2 regions of the Klebsiella sp. F11 genome follow, and region 1 is predicted to be linked to the other one. Evidence: predicted binding sites of a transcription regulator. Region 1 holds the regulator's gene; the other holds the start of a gene.

The links. The regulator CRP, encoded in region 1, controls carbon source genes, mostly activating them, when cyclic AMP is high. The targets are predictions, from matches to a motif close to ATGTGANNNNNNTCACAT.
Region 2: epd (erythrose-4-phosphate dehydrogenase) is a predicted target of CRP. The motif match lies at 2,917-2,934, and genes of this name have one in related genera.

What each region holds. Positions count from the first base shown of each region.
Region 1 is NZ_CM160060.1:410,987-421,152, forward strand. Features, by position in the region: gene ppiA (peptidylprolyl isomerase A) at 1-401, shown strand, start outside; gene AC1M2H_RS02010 (YhfG family protein) at 509-676, shown strand; gene AC1M2H_RS02015 (putative adenosine monophosphate-protein transferase Fic) at 666-1,268, shown strand; gene pabA (aminodeoxychorismate synthase component 2) at 1,301-1,864, shown strand; gene argD (bifunctional acetylornithine/succinyldiaminopimelate transaminase) at 1,954-3,174, shown strand; gene AC1M2H_RS02030 (YccS/YhfK family putative transporter) at 3,164-5,242, opposite strand; gene crp (cAMP-activated global transcriptional regulator CRP) at 5,295-5,927, opposite strand; gene AC1M2H_RS02040 (OsmC family protein) at 6,234-6,638, shown strand; gene AC1M2H_RS02045 (phosphoribulokinase) at 6,694-7,563, opposite strand; gene AC1M2H_RS02050 (YheU family protein) at 7,600-7,818, opposite strand; gene AC1M2H_RS02055 (hydrolase) at 7,815-8,774, opposite strand; gene AC1M2H_RS02060 (ABC transporter ATP-binding protein) at 9,037-10,166, opposite strand, start outside.
Region 2 is NZ_CM160060.1:898,366-905,094, reverse strand. Features, by position in the region: gene fbaA (class II fructose-bisphosphate aldolase) at 1-289, opposite strand, end outside; gene pgk (phosphoglycerate kinase) at 492-1,655, opposite strand; gene epd (erythrose-4-phosphate dehydrogenase) at 1,704-2,723, opposite strand; gene tkt (transketolase) at 3,050-5,041, opposite strand; gene loiP (metalloprotease LoiP) at 5,318-6,076, shown strand; gene AC1M2H_RS04580 (thiamine pyrophosphate-binding protein) at 6,117-6,729, opposite strand, start outside.

The DNA of each region.
Region 1 (10,166 bases):
AGTACGTGAACAGCGGCTTCTACAACAACACCACTTTTCACCGCGTAATCCCGGGCTTCATGGTGCAGGGCGGCGGCTTCAGCGAACAGATGCAGCAAAAGCAGCCGAACCCGCCGATCAAGAACGAAGCGGACAACGGCCTGCGTAACACCCGCGGCACCATCGCGATGGCGCGCACCGCCGATCAGGACAGCGCGACCAGCCAGTTCTTCATCAACATTGCCGACAACGCCTTCCTCGACCACGGACAGCGCGATTTTGGCTACGCGGTATTCGGTAAAGTCGTCAAAGGAATGGACGTCGCCGATAAAATTTCCCAGGTCCAGACGCATAACGTTGGACCGTACCAGAACGTGCCGTCAAAACCTGTCGTGATCCTCTCAGCGAAGGTCCTGCCTTAAGTTCTCCCGCGCGGGCGACTCACGCTCGCGCCGTTGTTTCCGCCTTTCTGCGTGACCCGAAATTGCTGCTTATACTTGTGGCACAGGGGACGATAAGAGAGGCGAGCATGCGTTCACTTACCGATAAGCAAAAATCCCGGCTCTGGGAACAGACTCGTAGCGTGAATTTTCAGGCCAGCCGTCGCCTGGAAGGAACCGCCGTACCTTTGGTGACGCTAAGCGCCGAGGAAGCGCTGGCGCGTCTTGCCGAGCTGAGGGGGCGTCATGAGCAGTAAATATGGCGACGATCGCGACCCTTATCTTTATCCCGCGCTCAACGTGATGCGCAATCGCCTCGGTATTCGCCAGGCGCAGCGCCTGGAAGAGGCGGCGTGGCAATTGACCTCCCTGCGTGCGGCAACGCTTGCGCTGGGGCCGCGCGTGCGCGGGCTGCCCTACCTCTGTTTTATCCATCATCAGCTGTATCAGGATATTTTTGACTGGGCGGGCCGGCTCAGAGAAGTTGATATCTATCAGGGCGATACCCCTTTCTGCCATTTTGCGCGGATAGAAAAAGAGGGCAATGCGCTGATGCGCTCGCTTGAAGAGGAAAATTACCTCAGCTGGCTTAGCCGCGATTCGTTCGTTGAACGCCTGAGCTGGTATTACGGAGAAATCAACGTGCTACACCCTTTTCGCCTCGGCAGCGGGCTGGCGCAGCGCATTTTCTTTGAGCAGCTGGCGATTCATGCCGGCTTTATTCTCGACTGGCGCGATATCGATCCTGAAGAGTGGAGCCGGGCTAATCAGCTGGGGGCAATGGGCGATCCGCAGCCGCTTGAACGGATCTTTGCCAAAGTGGTAAGCGAAGTGCGAGAATCTGAGTAGAATAGCCCGGTTTTGTTCTTTCCGGAGCCGCTATGATCCTGCTTATCGACAACTATGATTCTTTCACCTGGAATTTGTACCAGTATTTTTGCGAGCTGGGGGCCGAGGTGCTGGTGAAGCGTAACGATGAGCTGACGCTGGAGGAGATCGCGGCGCTGGCGCCGGAGAAAATCGTTATCTCTCCCGGCCCCTGTACGCCGGATGAATCGGGGATCTCCCTGGCCGTCATCGGGCATTATGCCGGGAAGGTGCCGCTGCTGGGCGTTTGCCTGGGTCATCAGGCTATCGCTCAGGTTTTTGGTGCCACCATCGTCCGCGCCGCCAAAGTCATGCACGGGAAAACCTCGCCAGTCAGCCACGACGGACGCGGCGTATTTCAGGGGTTAAATAATCCCCTCACCGTCACCCGCTACCACTCTCTGGTCATTGACCCGGATACTCTGCCTGACTGCTTCGAGGTGACGGCCCGCAGCGAGAGCGGAGAGATCATGGCTATTCGCCATCGCGAGTGGGATCTCGAAGGGGTGCAGTTTCACCCGGAAAGCATCCTCAGCGAGCAGGGGCATCAGCTGCTGGCAAACTTCCTCAAACGGTGATTTGTAGTTGCCATTGACTGATTTTTTATGCATATTTTGTGATTATAATATCACTAACATCATTGCATAACGAAGAAGGATGGCATCACATGGCAACTGAGCAACCGGCAATTACCCGCGCCACGTTCGATGAGGTTATTTTGCCGATTTATGCACCGGCAGAGTTTATTCCGGTAAAAGGTAAAGGTAGCCGCGTATGGGATCAGCAGGGCAAGGAGTACGTTGATTTTGCTGGTGGTATTGCCGTCACGGCGCTAGGTCATTGCCATCCGGCGCTGGTTGCGGCGCTGCATGAGCAGGGGGAAACGCTGTGGCATACCAGCAACGTTTTCACCAACGAACCGGCGCTGCGCCTGGGCCGCAAGCTGGTTGATGCCACCTTCGCCGATCGCGTGGTGTTTATGAACTCCGGCACCGAAGCCAACGAAACCGCATTCAAGCTGGCGCGTAACTACACTATTACCCGCCATAGCCCCTATAAAACCAAAATTATCGCCTTCTATAACGCTTTCCACGGCCGTTCGCTATTTACGGTCTCCGTTGGCGGGCAGCCGAAATATTCTGACGGCTTCGGGCCGAAGCCGGCGGATATCGTTCACGTGCCGTTTAACGACCTGCACGCGGTGAAGGCGGTTATGGACGATCACACCTGCGCGGTGGTGGTTGAGCCGATTCAGGGCGAGGGCGGCGTGATGGCCGCAACCCCGGAGTTCCTCAAAGGCCTGCGCGAACTGTGCGACCAGCACCAGGCGCTGCTGGTGTTTGATGAAGTGCAGTGCGGGATGGGGCGTACCGGTTCGCTGTTTGCCTATATGCACTACGGCGTGACGCCGGATATCCTGACCAGCGCGAAAGCGCTCGGCGGCGGTTTCCCGATTAGCGCCATGCTGACCACCCATGATATTGCCAGCGCCTTCCACGCCGGTTCCCACGGTTCAACCTACGGGGGAAACCCGCTTGCTTGTGCGGTCGCCGGCGCAGCGTTTGATCTGATTAACACGCCTGAGGTGCTGGACGGCGTCAACGCGAAGCGCGAACGCTTTGTGCAGCACTTGCAGCAGATAGATGCCCGTTTCGATCTGTTTAGCGATATTCGCGGCATGGGGCTGCTGATCGGCGCGGAGCTGAAGCCGCAGCATCGCGGCCGGGCGCGCGATTTCCTGTATGCCGCGGCGGATGCGGGCGTCATGGTGCTCAATGCCGGACCCGACGTCATGCGTTTTGTGCCTTCGCTGGTCATTGATGATAGCGATATTGATGAAGGGATGGCGCGCTTCGCGCAGGCCGTACAGCGCGTACTTAGCGCTTAGTTGCGCGTAGCCAGATGCCGTGATGCGGGCGCTGACGCCATGCCACCGACGAGATGGTGTGCATGGTGTTCAGATGATCGAGGATCCGCTGCAGGTGCTGCTCCATGGTACTCAGCGGGCCGCGGGGCACGTCCGCATCCTGCGACTCCATGATATTCACCTCTCCGGCGCTGCCCGGGCCATCGGTATCCAGCCGCTGCTGGCAGCGCTGTAGCGCAATCTCACAGGATTCAAGGTAGCGGCGGGCCAGATCCGGCGTCAGCATATTGTGCTCGCGGGCCAGCGTGGTCATGGCGTTGATATGTTCGACAATAAACTGGCTATGGGTGACCCACAGCTTCATATCGTCAAGATAACGTGAGTTAAAGCCGGGCTCCTGCATCGCCTGATTCAGCGAGTTATACAGCGAGTTATGCGCCTGATTGACGCGCATCCGCCGATAGGCCAGCGCCGGCGCCTGGTGGTCTTCGCTGAGAATGAGCCGGATGGCTTCCTGGTCCGCCTCCAGTGCGTCGTGGGCGTTTTTACGCAGCAGCCCGCTCTGCCACTGCGGCCACAGCCATACCATCCCGCCGAAGGCGATCAGGCACCCGATAAGCGTATCGATAAGCCTGGCGACGATAAACTGTTCTCCGTTGAGCGTTAGCAGCTGCAGGGTATACACCGCCGTGACGGTAAAGCCCACCATTGCCCAGCCGTAGCTCTTGCGAATAATCAGATAGCTCAATAGCGTGATAATCAGCATCGCGGTCAGCGTATAGCCCTCCGGGACGTTGAAGTGCAGCGTTAGTCCGGCAATCGCCAGGCCGGCAAGGGTCCCCGCCGCCCGGTGGACGATGCGGACCCGCGTCGCGCCGTAGCCGTTCTGGGTAACGAAGAGCACCGTCATCAGGATCCAGTAGGGTTTGGGAAGGTTTAGCGCGCTGCCCATCAGGCTTGCGGCGGTGAGCATCACGCAGATGCGGGCGGCGCTGCGCAAAGCCGGCGATTTATAAGAGAGATAGCTTTTCAGCGCAGGCAGCAGCGGCAGGCGCCGCTCCTTATCGGCCATCAGGTTACGCGCGTACAGCGGCCGCTGGGTGCGTAGCACCCTGGCAAGGCGGCCGAAGTGCCATGCGCAGAACTGCCCGACCGGGTTGTCGGGGTGCTGCGAGGCAATTTTCTCCAGCGCGCCGATCTGCTTATCCATGTTAAAGCGTTGCGGATAGCGGTGGTACAGGATGTCGTCCGCCAGTACCCTCAGCCGCGCCGCGACGGTTTGCGCATTCCAGCGGATTACCGCTTCCGCGTGGCTGCGTTCGACCAGCTTCTGCACCTCTTCCGGCTGATGCAGGCTGACGGAAATATGCTCCTGGAGATCGAGGGCAACCTGAAACGCCCGCAGCAGGCGCTTATGATCGTTACGCTGATTGGCCGCTAGCATATGCATCTGCTGGTAGCACAGGGTGATCAGATCGACGACCTTTTGCTGGCGGGTCAACAGAGGAGGCAGCGAGGTTGCCGGGTCGATATGCTGGGTCAGCAGGCTGTATTTGGCTTCACAGTAGTTGGCCAGCTCCCGGTACAGCAGGCTGAGCGATTCGCGCAGCGGCTGCTCGCGCCATAGCCAAAACCAGAACCAGTTGAATAGTCCGTACCACAGCGTGCCGAGCGCGTAGATCAGCAGCGGCTCCCAGACCGGCATATTGCCGGCGAGGCTCAGGGTAAAGATGGCGGCAATCAGCGAGGCGGGCAGCAGCCTCGCGTGCAGCGAGCTGATTTCCGCCGTGACGCCAAGGAGCAGGGTCAGGCCGCTGAGAATTAAAGGGAGCGGGATATCATGCTGGAGCAGGAGCTGAACGATCAGGCTGCAGCCGGCAAAAAGCGAGCCGCCAATAATCAGGCGTTTAAAGAAACGCTTATGCGGCGTATCAAGACCGGCGACGTTGCAGCATGCGGGAACCAGCGAGAACAGCAGGCCCTGCTGCAGATGACCGAGAAGGAGGCCAACTGCGACCGGCAGACACAGCACCAGCGTTTGCCGCAGTGCGTAGTTGACTTCAGGGTGGTAAATCAGCCTGCGCCACATAGAGGGAAAACAGAAACGGCGTATTGCAGGGGCAATACGCCGTTTTATCAGCTTAACGCGTGCCGTAGACGACGATAGTTTTACCGTGCGCGGAGATCAGATTTTGATCTTCCAGCATTTTCAGGATACGGCCAACGGTTTCACGCGAGCAGCCGACGATCTGACCGATTTCCTGACGGGTAATTTTGATTTGCATACCGTCCGGGTGGGTCATCGCGTCAGGCTGTTTTGCCAGGTTCAGCAACGTCTGGGCGATGCGGCCGGTGACGTCGAGGAAGGCAAGGTTACCCACTTTCTCAGAGGTAACCTGCAGACGGCGGGCCATCTGCGACGAGAGACGCATCAGGATGTCCGGGTTAACCTGGATCAGCTGACGGAATTTTTTATAGGAGATTTCGGCCACTTCACATGCGGTTTTCGCACGTACCCAGGCGCTACGCTCCTGGCCTTCTTCAAACAAGCCTAATTCACCGATGAAATCGCCCTGGTTGAGGTAAGAGAGAATCATCTCTTTACCTTCTTCATCCTTGATGAGCACAGCCACAGAGCCTTTGACGATGTAGTACAACGTTTCTGCTTTTTCACCCTGGTGGATCAGCGTGCTTTTAGATGGGTACTTATGAATGTGGCAATGAGACAAGAACCATTCGAGGGTAGGGTCTGTTTGCGGTTTGCCAAGCACCATGCGCGGTTATCCTCTGTTATAAGCTATCTCCGGGTGCCGACACTACACGGCATCCGGGCATGCAATCGTATTGTTTCCCTATGCCTGGGAAGCTGGCTGGTGATTTTTCTGCAGCCTGTAATGTGAATTCCTCTGCATACATGCAGTACATCAATGTAATACTGTAGCATCCTGACTGTTTTAGCATAGCTTTTGCCGCATGTCTCCTGGTGTCTCGCTTCAGCATGATGCAGGTCGCCTTCCGTTGCCAGATTTGTTATGTGCGCGTAATCTGTCAGGAAAATTGCAACCTTGGAGTTAAATTTTATGCAAGCTCGTGTGAAATGGGTCGAAGGGCTAACCTTCATCGGTGAGTCGGCTTCCGGCCACCAGATTTTGATGGACGGCAACTCCGGGGATAAAGCGCCGAGCCCGATGGAAATGGTGCTGATGGCCGCCGGCGGCTGTAGCGCCATCGACGTGGTCTCAATTTTGCAAAAAGGACGCCATGATGTGACCAACTGTGAGGTGAAGCTGACCTCAGAGCGTCGGGAAGAGGCGCCGCGCCTGTTTACCCACATCAACCTGCATTTTATCGTCACCGGCCGCGAGCTGAAGGATGCGGCCGTTTCGCGGGCGGTAGACCTGTCGGCGGAAAAATACTGCTCGGTGGCGCTGATGCTGCAAAAAGCGGTAAATATCACGCATTCGTACGAGGTTATTGAGGGCTAAGCCGAATGGCCAGCCCGTCGCCCCGGCTTGCGTCGTCGCCGGGGTTGCTAACGGCTTAACCGATCTTTTTCCCCGCCATCAGCCGTTCCACCAGCGGCGCCATGATCAGCTCCATCGCCAACCCCATTTTGCCTCCCGGCACCACCAGCGTATTGATATGCGAGATAAACGACCCTTGCAGCATCGCCAGCAGCCACGGGAAGTCGATATCCTGCAGGTTGCGGAAGTGGATCACCACAAAGCTTTCATCCAGCGAGGGAATGCCTTTGGCGGCGAAGGGGTTCGACGTATCAACGGTGGGGACCCGCTGGAAGTTGATATGGGTGCGCGAGAACTGCGGGGTGATGAAGTTAATATAATCCTCCATCGAACGGACGACCGAATCCATTACCGCCTCGCGGGAATGCCCGCGTTCGCTGGTGTCGCGGATCAGCTTCTGAATCCACTCCAGGTTGACGATAGGCACGACGCCCACCAGCAGGTCGACGTTTTGCGCCACGTTGTGCTGTGGCGTGACAACGCCGCCGTGCAGCCCTTCGTAAAACAGGACGTCGGTCGGCTCCGGCAGCGGCTGCCAGGGCGTGAAGGTGCCCGGCACCTGATTCCACGGCACGGCCTCGTCATAGGTATGCAGATATTTTCTCGACTGGCCGGTTCCGCTACGCCCGTATTCGAGGAAGGTATTTTCCAGCAGGCCGAAGTCGTTCGCTTCCGGACCAAAATAGCTGATGTGTTTCCCCTGATCCCGCGCTTTGCGGATCGCCATGTCCATTTCCGGGCGGGTATAGCGATGGAAGCTATCGCCCTCGACTTCGGCGGCACGCAGATTCAACTGGGCGAAGATCTTGCGAAAGGCGAGGCTGGTGGTGGTTGTTCCCGCGCCGCTGGAGCCCGTGACGGCAATCACCGGATGTTTGGCAGACATATCAACTCCCAGATTAAACGATGGTGTGGCGCCGCCTTAGCCGTGGAACTGCTTGCGGGGCATGATGTTGACCGTCTCGTGCAGCTCTGACCACACCAGTACGGCTTCTCCGCTTTTCAGCTGCTGTTTTACATCGGCGACCTTATCGGTCAGCGAGCGTTCATGTTCACCATAATCGGTGCCTTCGCGCAACACAAAGCTTTCAATCAGGTTATCCAGCGTTTCGGGATCCAGATCCTGCCAGGGAATAATCATTTTTTTCCTTCCAGCCAGCGCGTTAGCCAGTCCGGGATCCGTCTTTCCAGCCACATCTCCGGCCTGCGCAGCGTACCGCCGACAAACCCCACGTGCCCGCCCTGTTCGGTCAACTGATACTCGACGTTGGCCGGCAGCTGCTCCTGCGGCGGAATGGAATGATGGTCCATGAACGGATCGTCTTTCGCGTGGATGATCAGCGTGGGTTTAGTGATATCGCTCAGGCGCGGCATCGCGCTGCACTGGCGATAGTAGTCCAGCGCATCGGCAAAGCCGTGAATTTTGGCGGTGATGGTATCGTCAAACTCGCGAATGCGCCGCATGCCTTTTAGCTGGCGTAAATCAACCGGCAGCGAGCCCGGGTAGGCTTTTAGCTTGCGCGCGGCGTTGGCTTTTAACAGGTTGAGCAGATAGCGCTGGTAGACGCGGGAGAAGCCTTTATCCATATGGTAGCTGCAGGCCTCCAGCATGAACGGGGCCGACACGATGACCGCCGCGTCGAGCGGGACGCTATCGCCCTCGTTTGCCAGCAGGCAGCCCAGCATATTACCGCCCAGCGAGTAGCCGACGGCGGCGGTAGGCGCGGGACCAAATTCGCGCTGCAGCCGGCGCAGGAACCAGGTGCCGTCTTCCGTCTCTCCGGAGTGGTAGATGCGGTTATTACGGTTAGGCTCGCCGCTACAGCCGCGAAAATGCATCACCACGCCAAGCCAGCCGCGCTGCATGGCGGCGTGGATCAGACCGTGAGCGTAAGGGCTGCGCAGGCTCCCTTCCAGACCGTGAAAAACCACCAGCCGCGGTTTATTCCGGGCCAGCTCAGGATCTTCGCTCCAGGCCAAATCGATAAAGTCGCCGTCGGGGAGTTCAAGGCGCTGCCAGTGCGGAGTAAAGCCCAGTTTGCGGCGGATCAGCCGCGGCAGCATGGTTTGCAGATGACGATTGCCCACGCCGCGCATCGGGTGAAACTCGCGCGAGTCGTCTTCGGGGGGCGTCATTTCTGTGGGGGTGATTTCAACCATAGCACCAGAACAATTAAGAATCTTATAAATACTATACCGCGCATGCCGTGCGCAGGTTAGCCAATATGTGGTCTTGTGGCCAACTGGCAGAGGTTACGCAACAAGGAACGGGCGCGATATGGCCACCGTCGGCATGCAGAGAGGCCCCGAAAGCTCATGGTCTGTGAACCGTCGAGGCCGCGCGCTCAACCAGCAGGGCTTAGCCTTCCTGCAGCATCTGCTCCAGCTGTTCCTGCGCATCCAGCCAGGCCATTTCGCACTCTTCCAGCCCTGATTTCGCGCTGGCCTGCTGCTGCAGACACGCGGTCAGCTCTGCTTTGCGGGATGCGTCATACAGGCTGCTGTCGCCTAAAGTCTCTTCCGCCTGCGCGAGCTGAGCGTTGAGCTTATCCATCTCTTTCTCAAGACGGGTAATCTCTTTACGCAGCGGCTGCGTCAGGGTGCGCAGCTCCGCTTCCCGGCGCTTCTGGCCCTTGCGGGACTGGGCGCTGTTGCCGTTATCTTTTATCGCGTCAGACGACTGGCTTTCCTGTTTCTGCGAGTCGCTCAGCCACTGCTGATAATCTTCCAGATCGCCGTCGAACGGCTCAACTTTGCCGTCGTGGACCAGATAGAGATCGTCGGTGGTCGAGCGTATCAGGTGGCGATCGTGCGAGACCACCACCAGCGCGCCTTCGAAATCAATCAGCGCTTCGGTTAACGCCTGGCGCATATCGAGGTCAAGGTGGTTAGTCGGTTCATCGAGCAGCAGGAGATTAGGCCGCTGCCAGACGATAAGCGCCAGCACCAGGCGCGCTTTTTCGCCGCCGGAGAAACGCTGGGTCGCTTCGTTGACCTTATCGCTCTGGAAACCGAAGCCGCCAAGATAGTCGCGCAGCTTCTGCTCCAGCTCCTGCGGCGCCAGGCGCGCCAGGTGCTGCAGCGGCGATTCATCCGCCCGCAGGAACTCCAACTGATGCTGGGCGAAGTAGCCCAGCTTAATACCTTTCGCCAGCCCCACTTCACCCTGCAGCGGCTGCAGCTCGCCGGCCAGCAGCTTGATAAGCGTCGATTTACCGGCGCCGTTGCGCCCCAGCAGGCCGATGCGCGAGCCGGGAACCAAATTCAGCTTGATCGAGTCGAGGATGATGCGTTCACCGTAGCCGGCGCTGACTTTTTCCATCTTCAGCAGCGGGTTGGGCAGGCTTTCCGGCGCGCGGAAGCTAAAGTGGAACGGGTTATCGACGTGGGCCGGGGCGATAAGCTCCATGCGTTCCAGCATTTTAATGCGGCTCTGGGCCTGCTTCGCCTTGGTGGCCTTGGCGCGGAAGCGATCGATATAGCTTTGCA
Region 2 (6,729 bases), 490 kb from region 1:
TATGGTGAACGTGGTGCGCGCCGGAGATAGCGCCGAGGATTGCCGCGCCCTGAGGAACGTCGGTTTTCACGCCTTTACCCGCGATGAACGCCGCACCGCCGTTAGAGAACTGAACAATAACCGGAGATTTAGCTTTTGCAGCTGCTTCCAGAACGGCGTTGATGGAGTCAGTACCCACACAGTTAACCGCTGGCAGTGCGAAGTTATTCTCTTTAGCTACCTGGAACACTTTCTGAACGTCATCACCAGTGATCACGCCAGGTTTTACAAAATCAAAAATTTTAGACATGTTACGTAGTCCTGTATCTTCGGCCGTTTCTGCTCGTCACAATTCGTGCTGCCGGTGCGTTGGCTCTTCTCGCTTACCGCCGCCGCTAACTTGCATAAGCCGCCGGGGTTCGCCGTGTCGCTGCCTGCCGGCAACGCGAATTATTTAGAGCGACAATTGAATAGAATTTGAAAAACAGGCGATGTTACCCGCCTGTACAAACTTACTTCTTAGCGCGCTCTTCGAGCATTGCTACTGCTGGCAGTACTTTACCTTCCACGAATTCGAGGAACGCGCCGCCGCCAGTAGAGATGTAGGAAATTTTGTCAGAGATGCCAAACAGGTCAATGGCCGCCAGGGTATCGCCGCCGCCTGCGATGGAGAACGCTTCGCTGTCGGCGATAGCGTTAGCCACGATTTCGGTTCCTTTACGGAAGTTCGGGAACTCAAATACGCCGACCGGGCCGTTCCACAGGATGGTTTTGGCGTTTTTCAGGATCTCAGCCAGCCTCTGTGCGGAAACATCGCCGAGGTCCAGAATCTGCTCTTCATCTTTGATGTCGTTAACAGATTTCAGGGTTGCGGTCGCCGTTTCGGAGAATTCAGTCGCGACGCGAACGTCGGTCGGAACCGGGATATCGCAGGTCGTCAGCAGACGCTTAGCTTCGTCAACCAGGTCAGCTTCGTACAGGGATTTGCCCACGTTGTGGCCCTGAGCGGCGACGAAGGTGTTGGCGATACCGCCGCCGACAATCAGCTGGTCAGCGATTTTAGACAAGGAGTCCAGAACGGTCAGCTTAGTGGAAACTTTAGAACCGCCGACGATGGCAACCATCGGGCGAGCCGGCTCTTTCAGCGCTTTACCCAGCGCGTCCAGCTCGTCAGCCAACAGCGGGCCGGCGCAGGCGACGTCGGCAAATTTGCCGATACCGTGGGTAGAAGCCTGGGCGCGGTGGGCGGTGCCGAACGCATCCATAACGAACACGTCGCACAGCGCGGCGTATTTTTTAGACAGCTCTTCGTCGTCTTTCTTTTCGCCTTTGTTGAAGCGAACGTTTTCCAGAACAACCAGCTCGCCGGCGGCAACGTCAACGCCGTCCAGGTAATCTTTAACCAGACGTACCGGGCTGGAGAGTTTGTCTTTCAGGTAATTAACAACCGGCAGCAGAGAGAATTCTTCGTTGTACTCGCCTTCGGTCGGACGACCCAGGTGAGAAGTGACCATCACTTTAGCGCCCTGCTTCAGAGCCAGCTCAATGGTCGGCAGAGAAGCGCGAATACGCGCGTCGCTGGTTACTTTACCGTCTTTAACTGGTACGTTCAGATCGGCACGGATAAAAACGCGTTTACCAGCCAGATCCAGATCGGTCATCTTAATTACAGACATGGTGAATCCTCTCGTTGATTCATAAAGTTTTGCAAGCGCTCACGCGCTTTACCTGAAACCTTGAGCGGCCATCGCTAACGTGGTGTCCAGCATCCGGTTAGCAAAGCCCCATTCGTTATCGCACCAGACCAGCGTTTTGATCAAATGCGCTCCACTCACCCGCGTCTGGGTGCCATCAACGATGGCGCTGTGCGGATCGTGGTTAAAATCTGTCGAGACTAACGGCAATTCCGTATAGTCAACTATACCATGAAATGTTCCCTGCGCTGCTTTTTGCAGCAACTGGTTGACTTCAATAGCCTTTACCGGTTTTTTCACCGTGACGCTCAGGTCGATCGCCGTCACATTTATCGTCGGTACGCGAACCGCGATCGCTTCAAAACGGTCGTTAAACTGCGGGAAAATACGCGCGATCCCCGCCGCAAGTTTAGTATCAACCGGAATAATTGACTGACTGGCCGCGCGCGTGCGGCGCAAATCCGGATGATAGGCGTCGATAACCTGCTGATCGTGCATGGCGGAGTGGATCGTCGTTACCGTCCCTGACTCAATGCCGTAAGCATCATCTAACAGCTTAATGACCGGAATAATGCAGTTGGTGGTGCAGGAGGCGTTGGAGACAATGCGGTGCTCTGCACGCAGCTCGTCATGGTTCACGCCGAACACGACGGTGGCATCGAGATCGTTGCCCCCGGGATGCGAGAAGAGAACCTTCTTCGCGCCGGCCTGGAGATGGGCTGCGCCATGCTCTCGGCTGCCGTAAACCCCGGTACAATCCAGTACGATATCAACCGCCAGCTCTTGCCAGGGTAGCGCCTCTATTGCAGCTTCGTGCAGCAGGCGAATGGCGTCGTCGCCAACGTAAAGCTGCTCCCGCTCCTGGCGAACGTCCCAGGCAAAGCGCCCATGGCTGGTGTCATATTTCAACAAGTGTGCAATGCCCGCAGCATCCGCCAGCTCGTTGATTGCCACCACGGTAATTTCCGCACGACGCCCGGATTCATATAAAGCGCGAACCACGTTGCGTCCTATGCGACCGAAGCCATTAATCGCAATGCGTATGGTCATAGGTCTCCTGCAAGGTTATCCCTGATATGAGGTGGCAGACAGAGTAATCCAGCCACGCCCGGAGGGAAACCTTACCCGTCGCAAACTGCGACTGATTGATTAATTGTCGAACATTTAGACGACTGAAACGCTTCAGCTAGAATAAGCCAAACGCGGAATAAAAGGAATGCTTGTCCAGCATCAGAAGCGTGTAATCTGACATACATCACACTTTCACTGGAATAATATGCAGCCGCGAAGCGATCGTCGGGAATAACGGCCACAAAAAAGCCGGGCGTTAGCCCGGCTCATTCTTCGACTATCGTCGCGGTACGCGTTGCTCAGAACTACAGCAGCGCTTTCGCCTTCGCGACAACGTTCTCAACGGTGAAGCCAAACTCTTCGAACAGCAGCTCCGCCGGGGCAGACTCACCGAAGGTGGTCATCCCGACGATGGCGCCGTTCAGGCCCACGTATTTGAACCAGTAGTCGGCGATACCCGCTTCCACCGCCACGCGGGCAGAGACCGCTTTCGGCAGTACGGATTCACGGTACGCCGCGTCCTGCCTGTCAAACGCGTCGGTAGACGGCATGGAAACCACGCGCGCTTTCACGCCTTCAGCGGTCAGTTTGTCCCAGGCAGCCACGGCCAGTTCAACTTCAGAACCGGTGGCGATGAAGATCAGCTCCGGCTGGCCGGCACAATCCTTCAGCACGTAGCCGCCGCGGGCAACGTTCGCCAGCTGCTCTGCCGTACGCTCCTGCTGCGCCAGGTTCTGACGCGACAGGATCAGCGCCGTCGGGCCGTCGTGACGCTCCACGCCGTATTTCCACGCAATCGCCGACTCCACCTGGTCGCACGGACGCCATGTGCTCATGTTCGGCGTCACGCGCAGGGAAGCCACCTGCTCAACCGGCTGGTGCGTCGGACCGTCTTCGCCCAGACCGATGGAGTCGTGGGTGTAGACCATCACCTGACGCTGTTTCATCAGCGCCGCCATGCGCACCGCGTTACGGGCATACTCCACGAACATCAGGAAGGTGGAGGTGTACGGCAGGAAGCCGCCGTGCAGGGAAATCCCGTTGGCAATCGCGGTCATGCCGAATTCACGCACGCCGTAGTGGATGTAGTTCCCGGCGGTGTCTTCGTTAATCGCCTTCGAGCCGGACCAGATGGTCAGGTTCGACGGCGCGAGGTCAGCGGAGCCGCCGAGGAATTCCGGCAGCAGCGGGCCAAAGGCCTCAATCGCGTTCTGCGACGCTTTACGGCTGGCGATTTTCGCCGGGTTCGCCTGCAGCTTCGCAATAAACTCGTTCGCTTTCGCGTCGAAGTCGGCCGGCATCTCGCCTTTCATACGGCGGGTGAATTCAGCCGCTTCCTGCGGGAAGGCGCTGGCGTAGGCGGCGAACTTCTCGTTCCACGCCGCTTCTTTCGCCTGACCGGCCTCTTTGGCATCCCACTGCGCATAGATGTCAGACGGGATTTCAAACGCCGGGTGATGCCAGCCCAGGGCCTCGCGGGTCAGCGCGATTTCCGCGTCGCCCAGCGGCGCGCCGTGGGAGTCGTGGGTGCCGGCTTTGTTCGGCGAACCGAAGCCGATGATGGTTTTGCACATCAGCAGGGACGGTTTGTCGGTCACCGCGCGCGCTTCTTCCACCGCGCGCTTGATGGCATCGGCGTCATGGCCGTCCACGCCGCGCACCACGTGCCAGCCGTAGGCTTCAAAGCGTTTGGCGGTATCGTCGGTGAACCAGCCTTCAACGTGGCCGTCGATGGAGATGCCGTTGTCGTCATAGAACGCCACCAGCTTGCCCAGCTTCAGGGTACCGGCCAGGGAGCACACTTCGTGAGAAATGCCTTCCATCATGCAGCCGTCGCCCATGAAGGCGTAAGTGAAGTGGTCGACGATATCGTGGCCCGGACGGTTGAACTGCGCCGCCAGGGTTTTCTCGGCAATCGCCATGCCGACGGCATTGGCAATCCCCTGGCCCAGCGGGCCGGTGGTGGTTTCCACGCCGGCGGTGTAGCCGACTTCCGGGTGGCCCGGTGTTCTGGAGTGCAGCTGACGGAAGTTTTTCAGTTCTTCAATCGGCAGGTCATAACCGGTGAGGTGCAGCAGGCTGTAAATCAGCATCGAGCCGTGGCCGTTGGAGAGCACGAAGCGGTCGCGGTCGGCCCAGGCCGGGTTGTTCGGGTTATGGTTCAGGAAATCACGCCACAGGACTTCGGCAATGTCAGCCATACCCATCGGGGCACCCGGGTGGCCGGATTTGGCTTTCTGTACCGCGTCCATGCTCAGCGCACGAATAGCGTTAGCAAGCTCTTTACGTGAGGACATTTTGACTCCAGTTCGGACTGTTGAAGGCCATACCCTTAACGACTTGACGAGAGCGCGTTTTGGGCTACGCCAGAAAAAGTGACAACAATGTAACCCAAGCGGCAAAGCATGTACATGGAGCATCCTTTTGCGGTTTAAGAAATCTCCGGAACAGGTTGTGCTACCCCGGAATCCTCTCGCCCGTCTCACGCAATACTCTTTATAATTTGAGCAGGATGCGACATGCTTATCGTCGCCTTTTTCAGACAAATAATCGTAAGATTGTGGAAGATAAAAATGAAAATTCGTTCAACTATTCTTGCCTTTGGGATTGCAGCAACCCTTACCGGATGTCAGAACATGGACTCCAACGCCCTCCTCAGCTCCGGCGCCGAAGCTTTCCAGGCCTATTCTCTGAGCGACGCGCAGGTCAAAGCGCTCAGCGATCGGGCCTGTAAAGAGATGGACGGCAAAGCCACGCTTTCGCCGGCCAGCAGCGAATACAGTAAGCGCCTGAACAAAATCGCCACCGCGCTGGGCGACAATATCAACGGCCAGCCGGTCAACTACAAAGTCTATGAAACCAAAGACGTTAACGCTTTCGCGATGGCCAACGGCTGCATCCGCGTCTACAGCGGCCTGATGGACATCATGAATGATAACGAAGTGGAAGCGGTTATCGGCCACGAAATGGGCCACGTCGCGCTCGGTCACGTGAAGAAAGGTATGCAGGTGGCGCTCGGCACCAACGCCGTTCGCGCCGCCGCCGCGTCGGCGGGTGGTATCGTCGGCAGCCTGTCCCAGTCCCAGCTGGGCGATCTGGGCGAAAAGCTGGTGAACTCGCAGTTCTCCCAGCGCCAGGAGTCGGAAGCGGACGACTACTCCTACGATCTGCTGCGTAAGCGCGGAATTAATCCGTCGGGACTGGCCACCAGCTTCGAGAAGCTGGCCAAGCTGGAAGCCGGGCGTCAGAGCTCCATGTTTGACGATCACCCCGCTTCCGCAGAGCGCGCTCAGCACATCCGCGATCGCATGAAGGCCGACGGCATTAAATAACCCCGCTTCCCCTCTCTGCGACGGCGGAGAGGGGAAATACTTAATACAGCGTTTTCTGCGGCGGCCCGGCGAAGCGCAGCGCGCCAATCTGCCCCATTTTCACCTCTACCACCGACGGCCCCGGCATCGCCAGCGCTTCGGTCATGACCGCCTGGAAATCCTCCGCCCGCTCAACGCTCCACGCCTGCAGGCCGATAGCCTGCGCCAGCAGCGTGAAGTCCGGGGTATGCAGCTCGTTGTAATACTGGCGGCCGCCGAAATACTTATCCTGAATCCCGCGCATCACGCCGTAGCCGCCGTCGTTCATAATCAGCAGCGTGACGTTGGCTTTTTCCTGCGCCAGGGTCGCCAGCTCCCCGAGGTTCAGGCTCAGGCCGCCATCGCCGACGAGGCCGACAACCTTACGCTGCGGGTTGGCGATCGCCGTACCGATCGCCATCGGCAGGCCCATGCCAATGGCCCCCGCCAGCGAGTGGATGTTCATAAGCGGGCCGTGGGCACGGAACAGACGGCTCCCCCACAGGCTGCCGGAAACGGTGATATCGCGCACCAGGATCCCGTCCTCTGGCAGCGCCTGAGCGATGGCGTCGTTCAGCCGCACGTAGGCGCCGCACTGCTCGCGCAGCCCGCGTTCCGCCAGCGCGACCGCCTCT